Caldalkalibacillus thermarum: one gene and its partner. The protein of the gene in region 2 interacts with the protein of the main gene of each other region in a pairwise test. Links are inferred from orthologs where the notes say so. Each region holds a gene or a part of one and is shown on either strand. Other genes may lie near its edges.

What was found.
Region 1: the proteins of tsaE (region 2) and rlmB interact in binary tests that used the Escherichia coli proteins (3 or more experiments, as listed by UniProt). The link is inferred for Caldalkalibacillus thermarum from one-to-one orthologs.

The regions. Positions count from the first base shown.
Region 1 is NZ_BMKZ01000012.1:47,841-56,437, forward strand. Bases 1,841-4,754 are described here. They hold rlmB (23S rRNA (guanosine(2251)-2'-O)-methyltransferase RlmB), read right to left. Parts: upstream 3,713-4,754; coding sequence 2,969-3,712; downstream 1,841-2,968. Other genes in these bases: sigH (RNA polymerase sporulation sigma factor SigH), read right to left, coding at 1,841-2,376; IEW48_RS06660 (NYN domain-containing protein), read right to left, coding at 2,447-2,956; IEW48_RS06670 (Mini-ribonuclease 3), read right to left, coding at 3,709-4,134; cysS (cysteine--tRNA ligase), read right to left, coding at 4,145-4,754. Outside these bases: rplK (50S ribosomal protein L11), read right to left, coding at 1-393; transcription termination/antitermination protein NusG, read right to left, coding at 497-1,030; preprotein translocase subunit SecE, read right to left, coding at 1,066-1,281; rpmG (50S ribosomal protein L33), read right to left, coding at 1,321-1,470; more of sigH, read right to left, coding at 1,720-1,840; more of cysS, read right to left, coding at 4,755-5,539; serine O-acetyltransferase EpsC, read right to left, coding at 5,529-6,191; gltX (glutamate--tRNA ligase), read right to left, coding at 6,644-8,116; ispF (2-C-methyl-D-erythritol 2,4-cyclodiphosphate synthase), read right to left, coding at 8,166-8,597. UniProt on the Escherichia coli protein: Specifically methylates the ribose of guanosine 2251 in 23S rRNA.
Region 2 is NZ_BMKZ01000021.1:34,181-42,771, forward strand. The notes cover bases 3,484-6,391. They hold tsaE (tRNA (adenosine(37)-N6)-threonylcarbamoyltransferase complex ATPase subunit type 1 TsaE), read right to left. Parts: upstream 5,216-6,391; coding sequence 4,751-5,215; downstream 3,484-4,750. Other genes in these bases: rimI (ribosomal protein S18-alanine N-acetyltransferase), read right to left, coding at 3,484-3,970; tsaB (tRNA (adenosine(37)-N6)-threonylcarbamoyltransferase complex dimerization subunit type 1 TsaB), read right to left, coding at 4,050-4,754; thiL (thiamine-phosphate kinase), read right to left, coding at 5,219-6,259. Outside these bases: IEW48_RS09680 (hypothetical protein), read right to left, coding at 1-1,110; IEW48_RS09685 (Cof-type HAD-IIB family hydrolase), read left to right, coding at 1,439-2,335; tRNA (adenosine(37)-N6)-threonylcarbamoyltransferase complex transferase subunit TsaD, read right to left, coding at 2,407-3,468; more of rimI, read right to left, coding at 3,446-3,483; IEW48_RS09715 (iron-sulfur cluster biosynthesis family protein), read left to right, coding at 6,466-6,660; IEW48_RS09725 (cell wall hydrolase), read left to right, coding at 7,027-7,632; IEW48_RS09730 (DUF3006 domain-containing protein), read left to right, coding at 7,908-8,171; IEW48_RS09735 (Lrp/AsnC family transcriptional regulator), read right to left, coding at 8,250-8,507. UniProt on the Escherichia coli protein: Required for the formation of a threonylcarbamoyl group on adenosine at position 37 (t(6)A37) in tRNAs that read codons beginning with adenine.

The DNA of each region.
Region 1 (8,597 bases), on a different replicon or contig from region 2:
TGTTCCTTCGATCATGCGCATCGCAGCCTCAATATTAGCAGCATTCAAGTCAGGCATCTTCATTTCGGCAATTTCACGGACCTTGTCCCGCTTAATCGTGGCCACTTTTGTTTTATTCGGTTCACCTGAGCCTGACTCAATACCAGCAGCTTTCTTTAAAAGAACTGCGGCAGGCGGCGTTTTAGTAACAAAAGTAAAGGAACGGTCTTCATATACCGTAATCTCAACCGGAATGATTAACCCCGCTTTATCTTGCGTTTGGGCATTAAACTCTTTGCAGAACCCCATGATGTTAATCCCGGCCTGACCCAAGGCAGGACCAACAGGCGGTGCAGGGTTTGCCTTGCCAGCGGGGATCTGCAGTTTAACGACTTTGATCACTTTTTTAGCCACAACAAACACCTCCTTATCCCTAGAACACATAAAAGTTAACATAACTCTCGTGAACTTTCAATCTTTTTCCCCAAAAATATGAGCGACGGACAACTGGAAAATCTTACACTTTTTCCACGTTGGCAAAGTCAAGCTCAACAGGCGTTTCCCGTCCGAACATATTGACCCTGACTTTCACTTTTTGCTTTTCGTTGGAAATTTCCTCGATGGTGCCGATAAAATTAGCAAACGGGCCCTCTTTTACTTTTACGTTATCTCCCACCTGGAAGTCAACTTTGACTTTCGACTCGTGAATGCCCATCTGCTTCAACAGGGCGTCTACCTCTTCCGGCAACAGGGGAGTGGGCTTGGAACCACCGCCATAGGAACCGATAAACCCAGTGACCCCAGGAGTATTGCGCACAACATACCAGGAGTCATCGGTCATGATCATCTCCACGAGTACATAGCCCGGAAACTTCTTCTTCATGACCTTTTTCCTTTGACCGTCTTTAATTTCGGTCGTTTCCTCCTGGGGAACAAGGACACGGAAAATTTTATCGGACATGTTCATGGTTTCCACACGCATTTCTAAATTCTTTTTGACCTTATTTTCATAGCCGGCATACGTATGCACCACATACCATCTTTTTTCCATTATGAGTCGGACGTGTGTCCAATCCTCCCTTTGGATTAGTTGCCAAAGAATAGCCGCAGCAAGCTAGAAAGCCCCAAATCAATAATCGCAAAGTAAACCGTCATAAAGGCCACGGTCACTACAACGACAGTCGTATAGCTGATCATTTCTTTACGGTTGGGCCAGCGTACCTTTTTTAATTCTAACCAACAATCGCGGAAAAAAATACCAGTTTTCTTAAATCCATTGCCGATTCTAGCCAGGAAGCCCATAGTGCCACCCCCAATTTCATATCCTCTTACTGCGCTGGTCTATTTCGTCTCACGATGCAAGGTGTGTGCATTGCAAAACTTGCAATACTTCTTCAGTTCGATACGCTCTGTGTTCGTCCGCTTATTTTTTTCGGTTGTGTAGTTCCGTTGTTGACACTGGGTACATGCCAAAGTCACCGTGACACGCATCAGGCACTGCCTCCTCTCATAACAACGTCACAATCTATTTTATAGAGAACAGCCTAGGTTTCTAGACAAACAAAAAATGCATGCAAAGACATGCCTACCAACATACTTTATCACAGCTTAGCCTCACATGTCAATTTAAGCCCTGAACATTTTTAAGTTGCGTATAACACTAAATGTGGTTCCAGACAAGGTCAATGTGAAACAATAAAAAAACACCAAACACAGGAACTCCTGCCTGGTGTTGAGGGATTACGCATTTTCTTCCCGGACCTGAAGGTATCGTTCAAGCTTGCGCTTCACCCGTTGTAATGCATTATCAATCGATTTAACGTGACGGTTCAGGTCTACAGCGATTTCCTGATACGACCGGCCATCTAAATAGAGCATGAGCACCCGGCGTTCCAAATCGCTTAAAATCTCACTCATCTTGACTTCAATATCATCAAATTCTTCCTGATTGATGATTAACTCTTCCGGATCCGATACCCTTGTGCCAGACAAAACATCCATTAGCGTCCGGTCTGACTCATCGTCATAAATAGGCTTGTCCAGTGAAACATAGGAGTTGAGGGGAATATGTTTTTGGCGGGTAGCGGTTTTAATGGCTGTAATGATCTGCCGGGTGATGCACAATTCAGCAAAGGCTTTAAATGAGGTCAGCTTGTCCTCTTTATAATCACGGATGGACTTGTACAGGCCGATCATACCTTCTTGAAAGATGTCTTCCCGGTCAGCACCGATCAAAAAGTAGGAGCGGGCTTTGGCCCGAACAAAGCTTTTATATTTATTGATCAGGTATTCAAGCGCCCTAAGGTCCCCTTGCTTAACCAGTTCCACCACTTCTTCGTCAGGTAGTTGTTCGTAGTCAGGTGCTTTGTTTTCCTTTTCCTGGCACTGTGCGCGCAACGCGATCCCTCCGAGCCCTTGTGTGTGTATGACTATTATACCGAAGCCCGTAAACCGCGTCAACACAAGGCTAGCCTTCTCTTCTCCACTTTTCAAAAATTTCTGCCATCTCCTTTGTAAGCGGAAATTTTGATTTGGGCTTATGCTGATATTTGTCTTGGACGTCTTGGCGGATCCTGGCCTCCACATGATTCAGCTCGGTTAACAGCTCCCGGGCCGATTTGCGCAGAGCTCCTTCACCAAAGACAATGCGCTGCTCCGTGTAATCAGAGGTGGCCACATAAATTTGGCGTTGAACACGCCTTAAGCGCCGCACCAATTTTTCAATACATTCATCGGCCGTTTCTTTTTCCTTGGTGAAAATCACCTCAATGTTACGTTCCCTGTACACCTTGCCAATTCCAGGAACCAGATGGGCATCAAAAACGACATAGACTTTTGTTCCTGTATAACCCTGATAATCAGCCAGTTTATCCAGCAGCCAATCGCGGGCATCTTCCAAACGATTCCGGTCAAAGGGGAGCATGTCTTTCGCAGCGCCAATCACGTTATATCCATCCACAATCAAGATTTCCTCCACACGCCATCCCTCCTACGAGACTGGATGGCGCTGACGGTAAACTTCAAACATTAAGACAGAGGCGGCCACAGAGGCATTTAGCGAGCTTACCCGGCCAGCCAGCGGAATCTTAACATGATAGTCACATTTTTCACGGACCAGGCGGCTGATGCCTTTGCCTTCATTACCAATCACCACAGCCACCGGCACGGTAAAGTCAGCCTGGCGGAAGTCCTGTTGGGCATCCGTTGCTGTGCCACACACCCAAATATGCCTGGTTTTTAATTCTTCAATCGTCTGAGCCAAATTGGTCACCCTGGTGACCGGTACATAGTGAATAGCTCCAGCTGAAGTTTTGGCCACAGTGGCCGTCAAACCGGCCGACCGCCGCTTAGGGATAATCACGCCGTGGGCGCCGGTGGCATCCGCCGTCCGCAAGATGGAACCCAGGTTATGGGGGTCTTCGATGCCATCCAAAATGAGGAAAAAGGGCGGTTCATTCCGCTCCGCTGCCCGCTTGAACAAGGTGTCTAGCTCTGCGTATGTATAAGCCGCCACAAAGGCAAGAACACCTTGGTGCGCCATTTCTCCCGTCACTTGGTCGATTTTCTTCCGGGGCACTTGCTGAACCACAACACCCTGTTCCTTGGCCTGACGAATCAACTCTGTCAGCCCGGCCCCCTTACTTTCCTTGGCTATCCATAGCTTGTTCAGGGGATGCCGGGCCCGCAAAGCTTCTAACACCGGATTTTTTCCTGCGATCCATTCCTGCTTCACAATGCATTTTCATTCCCTTCTATAATGGCATAAGCCTGTTGAATCAAGGTCTCCAGCCGCTGTATGCGCTGCTTTAAATATAAATAACCAATCAAGCTTTCAAAGGCGGTTCCCAAACGATAGGTGGCCAGATCAGTATGCTTGGGGACCGTGCGCACCTTGGCATTTCGTCCCCTCCTGACAATGTCTAGTTCTTCCTCCGTCAGCACGTTCTCCTCCAGCCAGCAGCTTAACACTTTGGCCTGTGCTTTGGCCGATACATAACGGGTCGCCGCCTGATGCAGGCGGTAGGTTTGTGTTTTCCCCAGTTCTAACAGGTGTACACGGACGTACACCTCATACACGGCATCCCCCACATAGGCCAAGGTTAAACCATTATACAAATGGGGGGAGTGGGGGAGTTTGGGCATAAAGGGTCTCATCTTTCATCCATCACCTTCTGCGCCAACGGACACCTTGGGGGGTATCTTCCAAAATGATGCCCCGGGCAGCTAATTGGTCCCGGATGCGATCCGCTGTGGCAAAATCTCTGGCCTTGCGCGCTTTATTCCGTTCTTCAATCAAACGCTCTATTTCCTCGTCCAACAACGCTTGTTCTTCCTCCAGCTTCAAGCCCAGGACGCCTGCCAGTCCAACCAGAGTATCCCGGAATGACTTCAACACGGCGGGATGGCCTTCCCCTTGGTTTAAATAAGTGTTGGCTTCTCTGGCCAGCTCAAACAGGACACTGATCGCATTGGCCGTATTAAAATCATCATCCATCGCCTCTTCAAACTTCCTTTTGCCTGTTGCCACGGCTGGGTGCTCTTCATCTGGCGCGCCAGCGGCAGAGCTTTTGAGGGCATGTTCCAGGTTGGCCACTGCCGTCTTCAGGCGTTCAAGACCGTTTTTAGCCTGGTTCAACAGTTCCTCACTGTAGTTGATCGGGCTGCGGTAATGGCCGGTAAGCATAAAGAAGCGTAACACTTGCGGATCATGCCGGCTTAAAAGGTCGTTAACCCGAACCACATTGCCCAATGATTTGGACATTTTTTCCTGATTGATCGTCACCATGGCATTATGCATCCAGTACCGGGCGAGTGGCTTGTGGGTTAAGCCTTCCGTCTGGGCAATCTCATTTTCATGATGGGGAAAGGTCAAGTCTAAACCACCACCGTGGATGTCGATGGTCTCTCCCAAGTATTTTTTAATCATGGCCGAGCATTCAATGTGCCATCCAGGCCTGCCTTTTCCCCAGGGGCTTTCCCAGAACACTTCACCCGGTTTGGCCTTTTTCCATAAAGCAAAGTCGAGGGGAGACTCTTTATTTTCATTCACCTCAATACGCGCCCCGGCCAAGAGCTCCTCCGTATTTTGCTGAGACAGCTTGCCGTACTCCTTAAACTTATGTGTACGGTAATAAACATCCCCATCAGCTTCATAAGCCAGGCCTGCCTTGATCAAATCCTCGATAAAGGCAATGATCTCCTTCATATTTTCCGTAACCTTGGGATGGGCGGTGGCTGGCTTAATGTTTAATTGCTGAGCGACGTCCAAGTACGCCTTAATATACGTTTCAGCCACCTCTTTGGCTGACTTGCCCTCTTGTTGGGCTGCTTTGATGATTTTATCATCCACATCGGTAAAGTTTTGTATATAAGTGACCTCATATCCCTTGTATTCAAAATAGCGGCGCACCGTATCAAAGAAGATGGCCGGGCGGGCATTGCCAATATGAATGTGGCTGTACACCGTCGGACCACACACGTACATCTTTACTTTACCCTTTTCAACAGGCACAAACGGCTCCTTGGCACGCTTCAGCGTATTATAAATCTTAATGGACATGGGCATCCTTTCCTTTCTTTAATTCTTCCACTTCTTTTTTCAATTTATTAATTTCTTGCTCCATACGGCGCAACATATCCGCTACTGGGTCAGGCAGGTTGACATGATCCAGATCATGGGGAACCCGTTCACCATCCTGAACCACGACGCGCCCGGGTATGCCGACCACCGTTGAGTTGGGCGGAACATCTTTCAGCACCACAGAACCAGCCCCCACTTTGGAATGATGACCAATGGTAATGGCCCCCAGCACTTTGGCCCCGGAAGAGATCAACACATGGTCTTCAATTGTGGGATGGCGCTTCCCCTTTTCTTTTCCGGTTCCCCCCAGTGTCACACCTTGGTAAATGGTGACGTAGTCTCCTATTTCACAAGTTTCGCCAATGACAACCCCCATGCCATGGTCAATAAACAAGCCTTTGCCAATTTTAGCTCCAGGATGAATTTCAATACCGGTTAGAAAACGGTTGAATTGGGAGATGAATCTGGCCAAGAAGTAGAATTTGCGTTTATAAAGGGCATGTGCCAGCCGGTGCAACCAAATGGCATGCAAACCGGAATAAGTAAACACCACCTCAAGGGTGCTCCTGGCCGCCGGGTCACGGTCAAAGACGGCCTGAATATCTTCTTTGAGCGTTTTCCAAACAGACATCGGTACCCCTCCTTTACCATTCCTTTCATTTTCAGGGATATCAAGCAAAAAACCGCCTCTGACTGACAGAGACGGTTTGACCCGCGGTTCCACTCTGCTTAAACATTCACCTGCCCTTTGCCCCTTGGACAACACAAACGGATGACGGGCATGGGAATGCTTCCCTCTCCATTGATAACGGGGCTCTCCCGGCAAAGTCTACTTGACCCGTTCAACTTTGCACTCGAAGGGGCATTCCCATAAAGCGGTGTAAGCTACTTCCAGCCGCATGACGTCAACCCGTCATGGGTAGCTCTCTCTGGGACAACCGTCCTTTATGGTACTCGTCCTTCTCATCGTATTGGCTATATGCTCTTTTCCCCACACGCTTGCCTGTTTAACATATGCTTAGTATATGCATGAACAACAAGGTAGGAATCCTGCCAGGATCCAGCACATCTTGGCGCAGCGCTTTAAACGGTTTGCAGCTTTTTTAAGGCTTCTTGCAAGCGGGACCGCACTTTATCACGCCCCAACAAGGCCAGTGATTGTGTTAAATCCGGGCCATGGGACTGTCCTGTGCAGGCCACCCGAATTGGCATAAACAGTTTCTTGCCCTTGGCCCCCGTCATTTTTTGCACGCTCTTAAGGGCGTGCTTGATCTGCTCTGGCTCAAAGGGATCTGCTTGATCCAACTGCTCTAAAAACGCTTGCAGCACCGCTGGAACCTGCTCCTCACCCAGTATGGCCATCGCCTCATCATCATGCTCAATCTCTTCTTTGAAGAAGAGGGAGGCGAGCTTGGTAATTTCAGCCCCGTAACGCAGCTGCTCCTGGTATAAAAGAATCAACTTGGTTGCCCACTCTTGTTGTTCTGGCGTTAAATCGCGGGGCAAATAACCTTCCTTTTGCAAATAAGGCAAGGCCAGCTTAACCACTTCATCGGGCGAAAGTTGTTTAATATAATGGTTGTTCATCCAGGTCAATTTATTGGCGTCAAACACCGCCGGACTTTTGGACAGACGTTTTTCATCAAAAATGCGGATAAATTCTTCACGGGAAAAAATTTCCCGTTCCCCTTCCGGCGACCAGCCTAAAAGGGTGATAAAATTGAAGAGCGCTTCCGGCAAGTAACCCAGTTCGTGATATTGCTCAATAAACTGGATAATCGTTTCGTCCCGCTTGCTTAATTTCTTGCGGTTTTCATTCACAATCAGTGTCATATGGCCGAAGACGGGAGGTTCCCAGCCTAAGGCCTCATAAATCATCATCTGCCGCGGGGTGTTGGAAATATGGTCTTCTCCGCGCAGCACATGGGTGATGTCCATCAGATGGTCGTCAATCACAACCGCAAAGTTATACGTTGGCCAACCGTCTTTTTTGACAATGACAAAGTCTCCAATATCATTGGATTCAAACGTTATGGGGCCCTTGACCATATCATCAAAGGTGTAAGACTTGTTTTCCGGCACCCGGAAGCGGATGCTGGGCTTGCGCCCTTTCGCTTCAAGGTCTTCTTGTTCTGCCGGGGAAAGATCCCGGCACTTACCGGAATAGCGGGGCATCACCCCTTGGGCCCGTTGTTTTTCCCGTTCGGCTTCCAATTCTTCTTCGGTACAATAACACTTATACGCCAATCCTTTTTCCATCAGGATTTGGGCATATTTTTGATAGATCTCCAGGCGCTCGCTTTGCCGATAGGGACCATAGGGGCCGGGTTTGTCAATACTTTCATCCCAATCGATTCCCAGCCATTTTAAGTACTTCAGCTGGTTGATGTCCCCGCCTTCCACGTTGCGCTTCCGGTCGGTATCTTCAATGCGGATCACAAATTGACCCTTGTAATGGCGGGCGAACAAGTAGTTGAATAACGCTGTTCTGGCATTTCCTATATGTAAATGCCCCGTGGGGCTGGGCGCATAACGCACTCTGACCTGTTTCGTCATTATCTTCACCTTCCAACATATAATCATAGCATTTCCATCAGGAACAAAGTCAAGGTGCCTGGATCAGAAGCACCACGGCCTGGGCAGCAATGCCTTCTTCCCGTCCGCAAAAACCTAATTTTTCGGTGGTTGTTGCTTTAATATTAACCTGAGACTCTTCACCCTGACAAGCGCTAGCCACCCGCTTGATCATCTGGTGAATATAGGGCGCCAGCTTCGGCTTTTGGGCGATGATCGTGGCATCCACATTGCCCAGAACATAGCCTTTCTCGCGGGCCAGCTGCCATACCTTCACAAGCAGCTCATAAGAGTCAGCGTTCTCATAAGCGGGATCAGTATCCGGAAAATGACGGCCGATATCCCCTTCCCCGATGGCCCCCAATATGGCGTCACTAATGGCGTGCAATAAAACATCGGCATCCGAGTGGCCCTTGAGGCCCTTGTCATAGGGGATGTGGACGCCACCAATGATGAGCGGGCG
Region 2 (8,591 bases):
GAACAAATACCGGAGGTGGTCAAAGAACGGATCAAAGAGAGATGAGCCGGGTTGTGTAGAGGGTTTTAGGGTTTCCTTAAGTTGGATCACCTGTCCGTAGGCCTGGCTAGGGGCAGGCAGTTGATAATAGGCCAGCAACGTAGGCAAAAAATCGACATTGGCCACCACACCGTTCTGTTTCGTGGTCAAAGAGCTCAAAATTCCTCCTGTTTGTTCTGGATGCCAGGTGATAAATGGAGTTAAAAGCTGCCCCCGTAACTTGGCTTTATTGGAGACAGCCGGCGTCATGATCCAGATGCTCACCCCACCATCCTGGTTGTGCTGGATATGCCGGGTTGTGTCCATAAACCAGTTTCGCCATTCCCTCAGCCATTTGTCTTTATAGATTTGGCTTATCCGGGCGCTTTTGGGAACCTTGTCATACGTTTGTTCAATTCGCCACAAGTCGCCCAGTTCAACAACTGCCAGCGTGGGTTGTTCAATCTTCCATATTTCTTCCAGCTTCATGGATAACTTATCCCAATCCGTCCGCCATCCCCCTGGCTCGTAAGGAGCCGGAGTTAAGATGGTTTTGTCAATCTGCCCCCGGGCGTAACCCTTGTTGTCCATAATGATGGTCGCTCCCATCCGCCTCATGATCTGGCGGGTATCACTGTTACCAAAGGCAACCGTATACACCTGGTTCTTTTTTAGCGTTTCCCCCAAGAAGTAATCCCAAGGAAGGGACTCAGCGGATAATAAAAAACCAGAACGCTGCTCTTGTTGCTGTCTTAACTTTTGTACCGGGTGAATAATCGTTCCGCCCCTCAACTGGTAACCATTCCAAAGAGGGGGGCCTTCTGCAAATTGGCCTGTGGAGATGGTAAACAAGTTATTGACCCAATCCATGCGTCCGGCAGTACGCATGGTCATACCGGCTAGCTGAATATGGGATTGAATCTCCTCTGGCAACCCCTCCATCCACTTTTCCACTTCTTCAAAACCAAGAGCAGGTACCATCAGCACCACTAAATGTTGGGCAGTCCGCCCGTCCGTGCCACCCTCTGTCGGTTGGGCATAACTTACAGAGCCCCCAACCCAGCCTGTCCAAAAACATAAGGATAACAGCATCAGTATAACTCTTCCTGCTAATCCATTCCTCTCCAAGGCCACAGCTCCTTTTTTCCACACGTTTTTCCACAACCAATGGACCTACTGTTATCTTTTCACCCCCCGGAGAAATCATACCTCATCGAGCCCAAGTGCCAACAAAAACAACAATATATCCACAACATGTGGATAACTTTAACCACATCTGTGGATAAACAGCTAAATACACAGCCATATGTTTCACAACCTCAAATGCTAACAGAAAAGGCACGACTGTCAGCCTTCCAGTTACGATTGTTACCATTTTCGTTTATAATAGGGAAGAGAAAAGTGAGCGAGGAGAGCGACAATGAAATTAGTGGCTATTGATTTGGACGGGACATTGTTAAACCCTAAAGGACAAATAAGTGAAGAAAATGCATGCGCGCTGCGCAGGGCAGAACAGGAAGGTTTGCAAGTGATCATCGCCACCGGGCGGTCCTACCCCAATGCCAAAGAACTGTTGGCCGCAGCCGGTTTACATCCGCCGATCATTAGTGTCAATGGGGCGCTCTTGCACTCGGAGGCAGGCAAACTCATGGCTTGCCAACCGCTCCCTGGTTCTGTGCTAAAACCTGTGTGGGCTAAGCTGGCCGCACAGGATATCTATCTCGAAGTTTATACAAACAGAGGGATCGTAACCAAAACCAAGAGCAGGACTGTGCTGGAGTCACAGTGGAAAAACTTCCGCTCTGCACTCCCCTCTCTTACGGCTGATCAGTTTTACACCATGCTTGATCACCATCTGGCCCAGACCACACAGGTCAAAGACCGGGAATTACAGGAGATGTTCACCTCTAAAGAGCTGGAAGTTTATAAACTGTTGCTGTTTTCCTTTGATCAGCAACAATTAAAAGAACTGAGACAGGAGCTTATTGAAATCGAGGGGCTTAACATCACCTCATCAGATCGTTACAACTTAGAACTGACCAGCCTTGAGGCAACTAAAGGGAAAGCCTTAAAAAAGGCAGCCCATCTCTTGCGCATTCCGCTCAGTGAGGTGGTGGCGATCGGAGATAATCTCAACGATGTCTCTATGCTGCAAATCGCGGGATTTAGCGTCGCCATGGGCAATGCCGCAGAAGAGGTCAAACAAATATGCGATTTTATCACACTGACCAATGACCAGCATGGGGTGGCCCATGTGATTGACAGATTACTCGGTGGTCAACTTCCCCGCAGCCGCCGAGCACAACAAAACGCCTAGCGCTGAGCCAGGCGTCGTACCTTCTTTGTTCATAAAGTTGTACGCGAATCTAATGGCGTCTTCAGCCGGCCTTATGTGCCACCAAGCATCAAACCGGGATGGGCGTTAAGATCCATTTGTTCACGGTTCCCTTTGAGATACTCAATGTAACCTGCCGCGGCAATCATCGCCGCATTATCCGTACATAAATAGGCAGGCGGAATCACCAGTGGCAGCCCCTGCTCAGCACAAGCTTGCTTCATCTCTTCCCGCAAACGGCTGTTGCAGGCTACGCCTCCCGCCAGTAACACTTGCTTGGCCCCATAGGCTTGGGCTGCATGGACCGTTTTGGTCACAAGCACCTCCACCACGCTTTCCTGAAAGCTGGCGGCCACGTCTGGTTTAGGAATAACTTCTCCTCTCCGGCTGGCTTGATTCAAATAGTTAAGCACAGCTGATTTTAAACCACTGAAGCTAAAGTCATATGAACCCGCCTCCAGCCAGGCCCGCGGAAAGTCGATGGTCGCTTCCCCTTCTTTGGCCAGACGGTCAATTTGGGGCCCCCCTGGATACGGAAGCCCAAGTGCCCGGGCCACTTTGTCATATGCTTCACCTGCTGCATCATCCCTTGTTTCGCCCAAAATATGATACTCTCCGTGTTCTTTCATCAAGATCAGTTCCGTATGTCCCCCTGACACAACAAGGGTTACATTGGGAAATTGAAACTCCGTTATTAAACGGTTAGCATAGATGTGACCCGCTATGTGGTGAACACCGACCAAAGGAATCTGATGGGCATAGGCCATCGCTTTGGCTGCAGATACCCCGACCAAGAGGGCGCCTACCAGTCCGGGCCCTTTCGTAACCGCAATGGCAGACAGCTGGTCAGGGGAGACATTGGCTTTTTTCAGAGCTTCCTCGATCACGATGGTAATGTGCTCCACATGCCTGCGCGAAGCCACTTCCGGCACCACACCGCCAAACCGCTTATGAATCTCCATTTGGGAAGCCACTTCGTTAGATAAAATCTCACGCCCGTCACGAACCACACTAGCAGCGGTTTCATCACAGCTGGTCTCAACTCCTAAAATGATCACTGGTTCCTGTTCAGCATGGGCATGCTGGCTTGTTTCACTGCTTTTGTTGTAGTCCATTGCTTTCACCTTTTTCTAAACTGTTTTCTAACCAGTCATCTGCCAGGCAGGGCTCCAGATCGGCCCACATAATCAGCGCATCTTCCTGGTTATCTGTATAATATCCTTTGCGCTGGCCAGTGATCTTAAAGCCCAGTTTGCGGTACAAATTTTGAGCGACATGATTGGAAACTCTCACTTCCAGTGTTATTTTTAAAGCCCCTTTTAAACGAGCCAACAGCATCATACTGCGCAACAGGCGTTCTCCCACTTTGCGGCCGCGAAAATCAGGATGAACAGCAATATTGGTGATGTGGGCTTCATCCACGATCACCCATACCCCGCAGTAACCAATGACTCTGTTCTCAGTTTCCGCCACCATATAGTAAGCAAACCGGTTGTTCGTCAGTTCGTTGTAAAAGGCCTCTTCTGTCCACGGGGTTCTAAACGAGACCTGTTCCACTTCCAACACTTGCTTAATATCCGCCAAGTCCATCAGACGTATTTGGATGGTATCGGCCATCACTTGACACCCTTCCCACATCCTCTTATCCTGCACCGGTCTTAGGACCCATATGGACAAGACCAACAATAAGGGATGATCACAAATTCTGTTTTTCCAGCCACTTCTTCTCCGCTTCCGCCAATTGCAGATATTGGGGAGCAAAAGCATGGATATTTCGTTGTGCTTCTGCTCTGTAATGCCAAGCCAGTTCAGCCAGTGAACGTCCCCGGGAATAGCTGTCACTCTCCGGGGCATAGTGTGCCCGGTCTCCCAACACTTTGGCAATCGCATGACGATGAACCGGCACACCTTCTCCTATAAATAAAAAGGGACCTTCTCCCGCCTGCTGAACTTCCTCCAAGAACTGCTGCAGGGGCTGAATGCGGTCTTTCGCCACCGGTTTGGCCAGATGGTCTTCAGGCTTATAGATCCCCCCGTAGACATGTTCCCGCCTGGCGTCAAATATGGGAACGATGAAACCTTTAAAATCTGTCCTGTTTTGGGCTATGGTCTGCAAGCTGGATAAACCGAGTATGGGCCGCTGCAGGCTCCAGGCCAGGGTTTTGGCTGTGGTGACGCCGATGCGCACACCCGTGTACGAACCCGGGCCATGGGCGACAGCTACAAGATCCAGGTCGGAAGGTTTTAAGTCCAGTCCAGCCAGCAGCTGTTCAATGGCCGGCATCAGGCGCAAAGAATGATTTTTTTGCACATAGGTGTTAAACTCTCCCAGGAGGCGTCCATTGTCCGTCACACCAACAGCCAAGGCCCAGGTTGATGTATCCATGGCTAATATCTTCATGCCAACACCTCTTTAACCAGCTTGACAAAACGTTCTCCGTGCGGAATCAAATAAATGTTCCGCTCCGTTTCCCCGCGCTTTTCGATACGGATGTGTAAACGCTCCTCAGGCAGATGGGACGTAATCTGTTCTGGCCATTCGATCACCGTCACACCGTCTCCGTAAACATACTCCTCTAGACCAAAATCTTCCGTTTCATCTTCCAAGCGATAGGCATCTATATGATAAAGGGGGAATTGGGTCCCTTGATATTCTTTTATAATGGTAAAAGTGGGACTGTTTACATTCCGTTTCACTCCCAAGCCACGGGCCAGCCCTTGAACAAAACTGGTTTTACCCGCCCCTAAATCTCCGCTTAAGGTAATCACGGCTCCCCCAGTGAGCTTGTGAGCCAAAGCCTCGGCCAAGGCCTGAGTCTGTTCAACGGAACCACTATAAAACACATATTCAGATGTTTGCATCACTTAATCCCTCTTTTGCCTGAAATGATTATACCCCATGGGATCCAGACGAACCTTGCCCTGTTTTCCTTCCAACCACACACAGCCTGTGCCTTCAGTTGTGTAACCAATCGGGTAAAAAGGGAAATTTTGGGCCGCAAACGCTTGTTTCATGCGCTCAACTGCCTCAACGGGTGCCGTGCCTACCAAGACAAAATCCTCTCCTCCACCAAGCACCCAAGTATAAGGATCTATGCCGCGTTTGTGAGCATAGTTCAAGAGTATACGGCTGACTGGGAGCTGCTCCTTGCGAATGACCACATCGACTCCGCTGGCTGCGGCAATCTCATTGGCTTCACTGGACAGCCCGTCGCTTACATCGTTGAGGGAAATCGCGTATTCCCGGGCAAATTGGGCCAGCAGACGCCCTTGAGCCACATGGGGCTGCGGCTGCTGATGGGCATCAAGGAGCAGTTGCAGTGCTTCTGGGAGTGGGTAACCATCAGCTGGACGCCCGTGAAGTAGAAGATCTAAACCCGCTGCAGCATTCCCCAGCTGCCCGGTGACAAACAGAATCTGTCCCGGTTTGGCCTGGGAACGGAGCAACTGGACATCTTCTTCCACCTCACCGATTGCCGTCACACTGATCACCAAATGGTCAGGAATAGAAACGGTATCCCCGCCAAGCAAGTCGACTTCAAACTGGTCGGCCAGGTGTTTCATCCCTTTATAAATCTCCAGCAGCTCATCAAGCGTCCAATCATCGGGAATGGCCAAAGATATAATAAAATAGGTGGGTCTCCCCCCCATAGCGGCAATGTCGCTCAAATTGACGGCCAAAGCTTTATAACCAATCTGCCAGCAAGACATCGTTTCCCGTTTAAAATGAATGCCTTCCACCATAGTGTCAGCCGTCACCACTTGTCCCATTCCTTCAGCTGGGCGGTAGACAGCTGCATCATCCCCGATAGGGACAAGCGTCTGTTTGGCCCGATAAGGCTTGAAATAGGAGGAAACCTCTTTAATGAAGGCAAATTCATGATCCAGCTTTCTGTGACCCGCCACGACCATTCCCCCAACTTTTGAAAACATGCTTACTCTTTGATTATATCCCATTTAACCGGTACAATAAAAGTGACGGGACATAAGGAGGTGGCAATATGGAGCTCCATGTGACTGAAGCAGCCTTGGCTGAGTTGCAAGATTATACCATTCCTGAAGGGAAAGGGTTGCGTATTGATGCCGAAATAACCGGTGGATGAAGCTCCACAGTGGATATACAGCTGGCTCTGGATGAGCCCAGACCCAATGATAAAATCATCAACGTTGCACATCTCACCTTTTTTATTGACCGGTTTACCCAGCGTTACATTGGCGAAAAACTCACCCTTGATTTTGATCCGGCACAGGGCTTCCGGTTATCCAACCCCAATGAAATCTTGTGCCAAGGAATTACGATTTATTAGCACATTTAAGACATTGCACCGCGCTTAAAAGGGCTGCCTCAAACACTTTGAGACAGCCCTTTTTGCATGCCAATCCGCTGTATCTTGCAAATAAAAAAAATGGAGCGGGTGAGGGGAATCGAACCCCCGCTGCCAGCTTGGGAAGCTGGAGTTCTACCACTGAACTACACCCGCTCGCTAACCGGATCTATCACATTGCAGAATTAACTATAGCACAGGTTGATTTGAAAGTCAAATCTATTGAACTGAACCTCTCGAAGTATATTTTGCCAGAAATGTGTCAATGATGCTAATAGCCTGGCCTTTTGGCCCTGGCAGCTAGATGATAATCTAGCCATCTTCGAGAGGAGGGATAGTGTGCGAAGGATGTTACTAAGCCTCACAGCCCTGGCGGTGATCCTGGTCGTACCTGGGATAACCAGCGCCTACATGATACAGCCTGGTGATACATTGAGTGAACTGGCTCAAAGGTTTGGCTTAAGTGTGGATGATATCCTTAAACTTAATCCTAACATTAAGGATCCCGATCTCATTTATGCCGGTGACTCTCTGAATCTACCGGGCCGTGAGTCTGAAGCGAAACAGAGCAGGAAAAGTGGCAACAAAGTGTACAAGATGTCTGCCAAAGAAAAGGATTTGCTGGCCAGAATCGTTCACGCCGAAGCAAAAGGTGAACCTTTCGCCGGTAAGGTTGCCGTGGCCCACGTGGTTCTGAACCGGGTGGAGCACGAGGCTTTTCCGGACACCATCACCGAAGTCATTTTTCAGCCCAGACAGTTCCAGCCAGTCTCTAATGGGGCTATTAACCAAAAGCCAGACGAAGAAGCCATCAGGGCTGTTGAGGAAGCACTAAAAACCCGCAGCAGCAGTCAGGGGTCCCTATATTTCTACAATCCCCGGACAGCTACCAATTCGTGGGTTTTTTCACGTGAGACGGTCAAAGTAATAGGCAACCATGTTTTTGCCAAATAGTTTCATGTACCAGAAATAATAGACTTTAAGTTGTAATGACTGAATACTCCACTTCTTTGTTCCGCCATCCCCTTTCCCCTTTTACATTGGGAACAGGGACAGCACAAAGAAGTGGATCTTTTTGTGCTTGATATGGACTTCCGCTAATGATGCACAGCAAGTTCCATGATTGCTTTCCATCCCTTTTTAGCTTATTTTTTATCAAAAGGGAAAACTTATTCCATCTAAAACGAATGCCCAACCTATTGATTGGCAAGAAAGACTGAGGTGATGTAATGGAAAAGGCAGTCCTTGATCGAGTAGTCGACGGAAAACATGCCGTGCTGCTGGTAGGGGATGATGAGCGGGAAGTGATGATTCCCTGTCATCAGCTCCCTCCAGGCGCAAAGAAAGGAACTTGGTTCAAGGTGACATTTCATGACGGAAACATCACATATTTAGAAATTGACGAAACTGAGACGGAAAAAGTTGAAGAAAGGATCAAGGCCAAATTAGCCAATCTGCAGCAAAAGAAAAAGAGCCATTTCAAGAAAAATTGAATGCATGCTATAAAAATGGGGGACCTTTTGGAGTCCCCCAAGTTTTTTAAATCAACAACGGCGATCTAATAGCTGGCACTAATGCAACTCATACCATATAAAGTTCTGGCTATCCTCCATCGTCCACTTGTCTGTTTTCACATTCCATCGTCCAGTCGCCTTCCGTTCTCCTAACTGGAGCTTACCCTCCTGTTTCAACTTCAACACAATGCGTCTGACTTCTGACTCACTCCGGCCAGTGAACCGGGCCAATTGCCGATAACCGGGTGGAACACCTTTGGAAATAATATGGTTTTCAATGATGCGCAGAATTTTGCGTTCAATGTCAGACAACACGTGGCAGCTCTCCCTTCATCGCCGCTAGGATGTTTGCAAGGTGAAATGTTTTGGTTTAGTTCATACAGAACATTTGTTCTTATT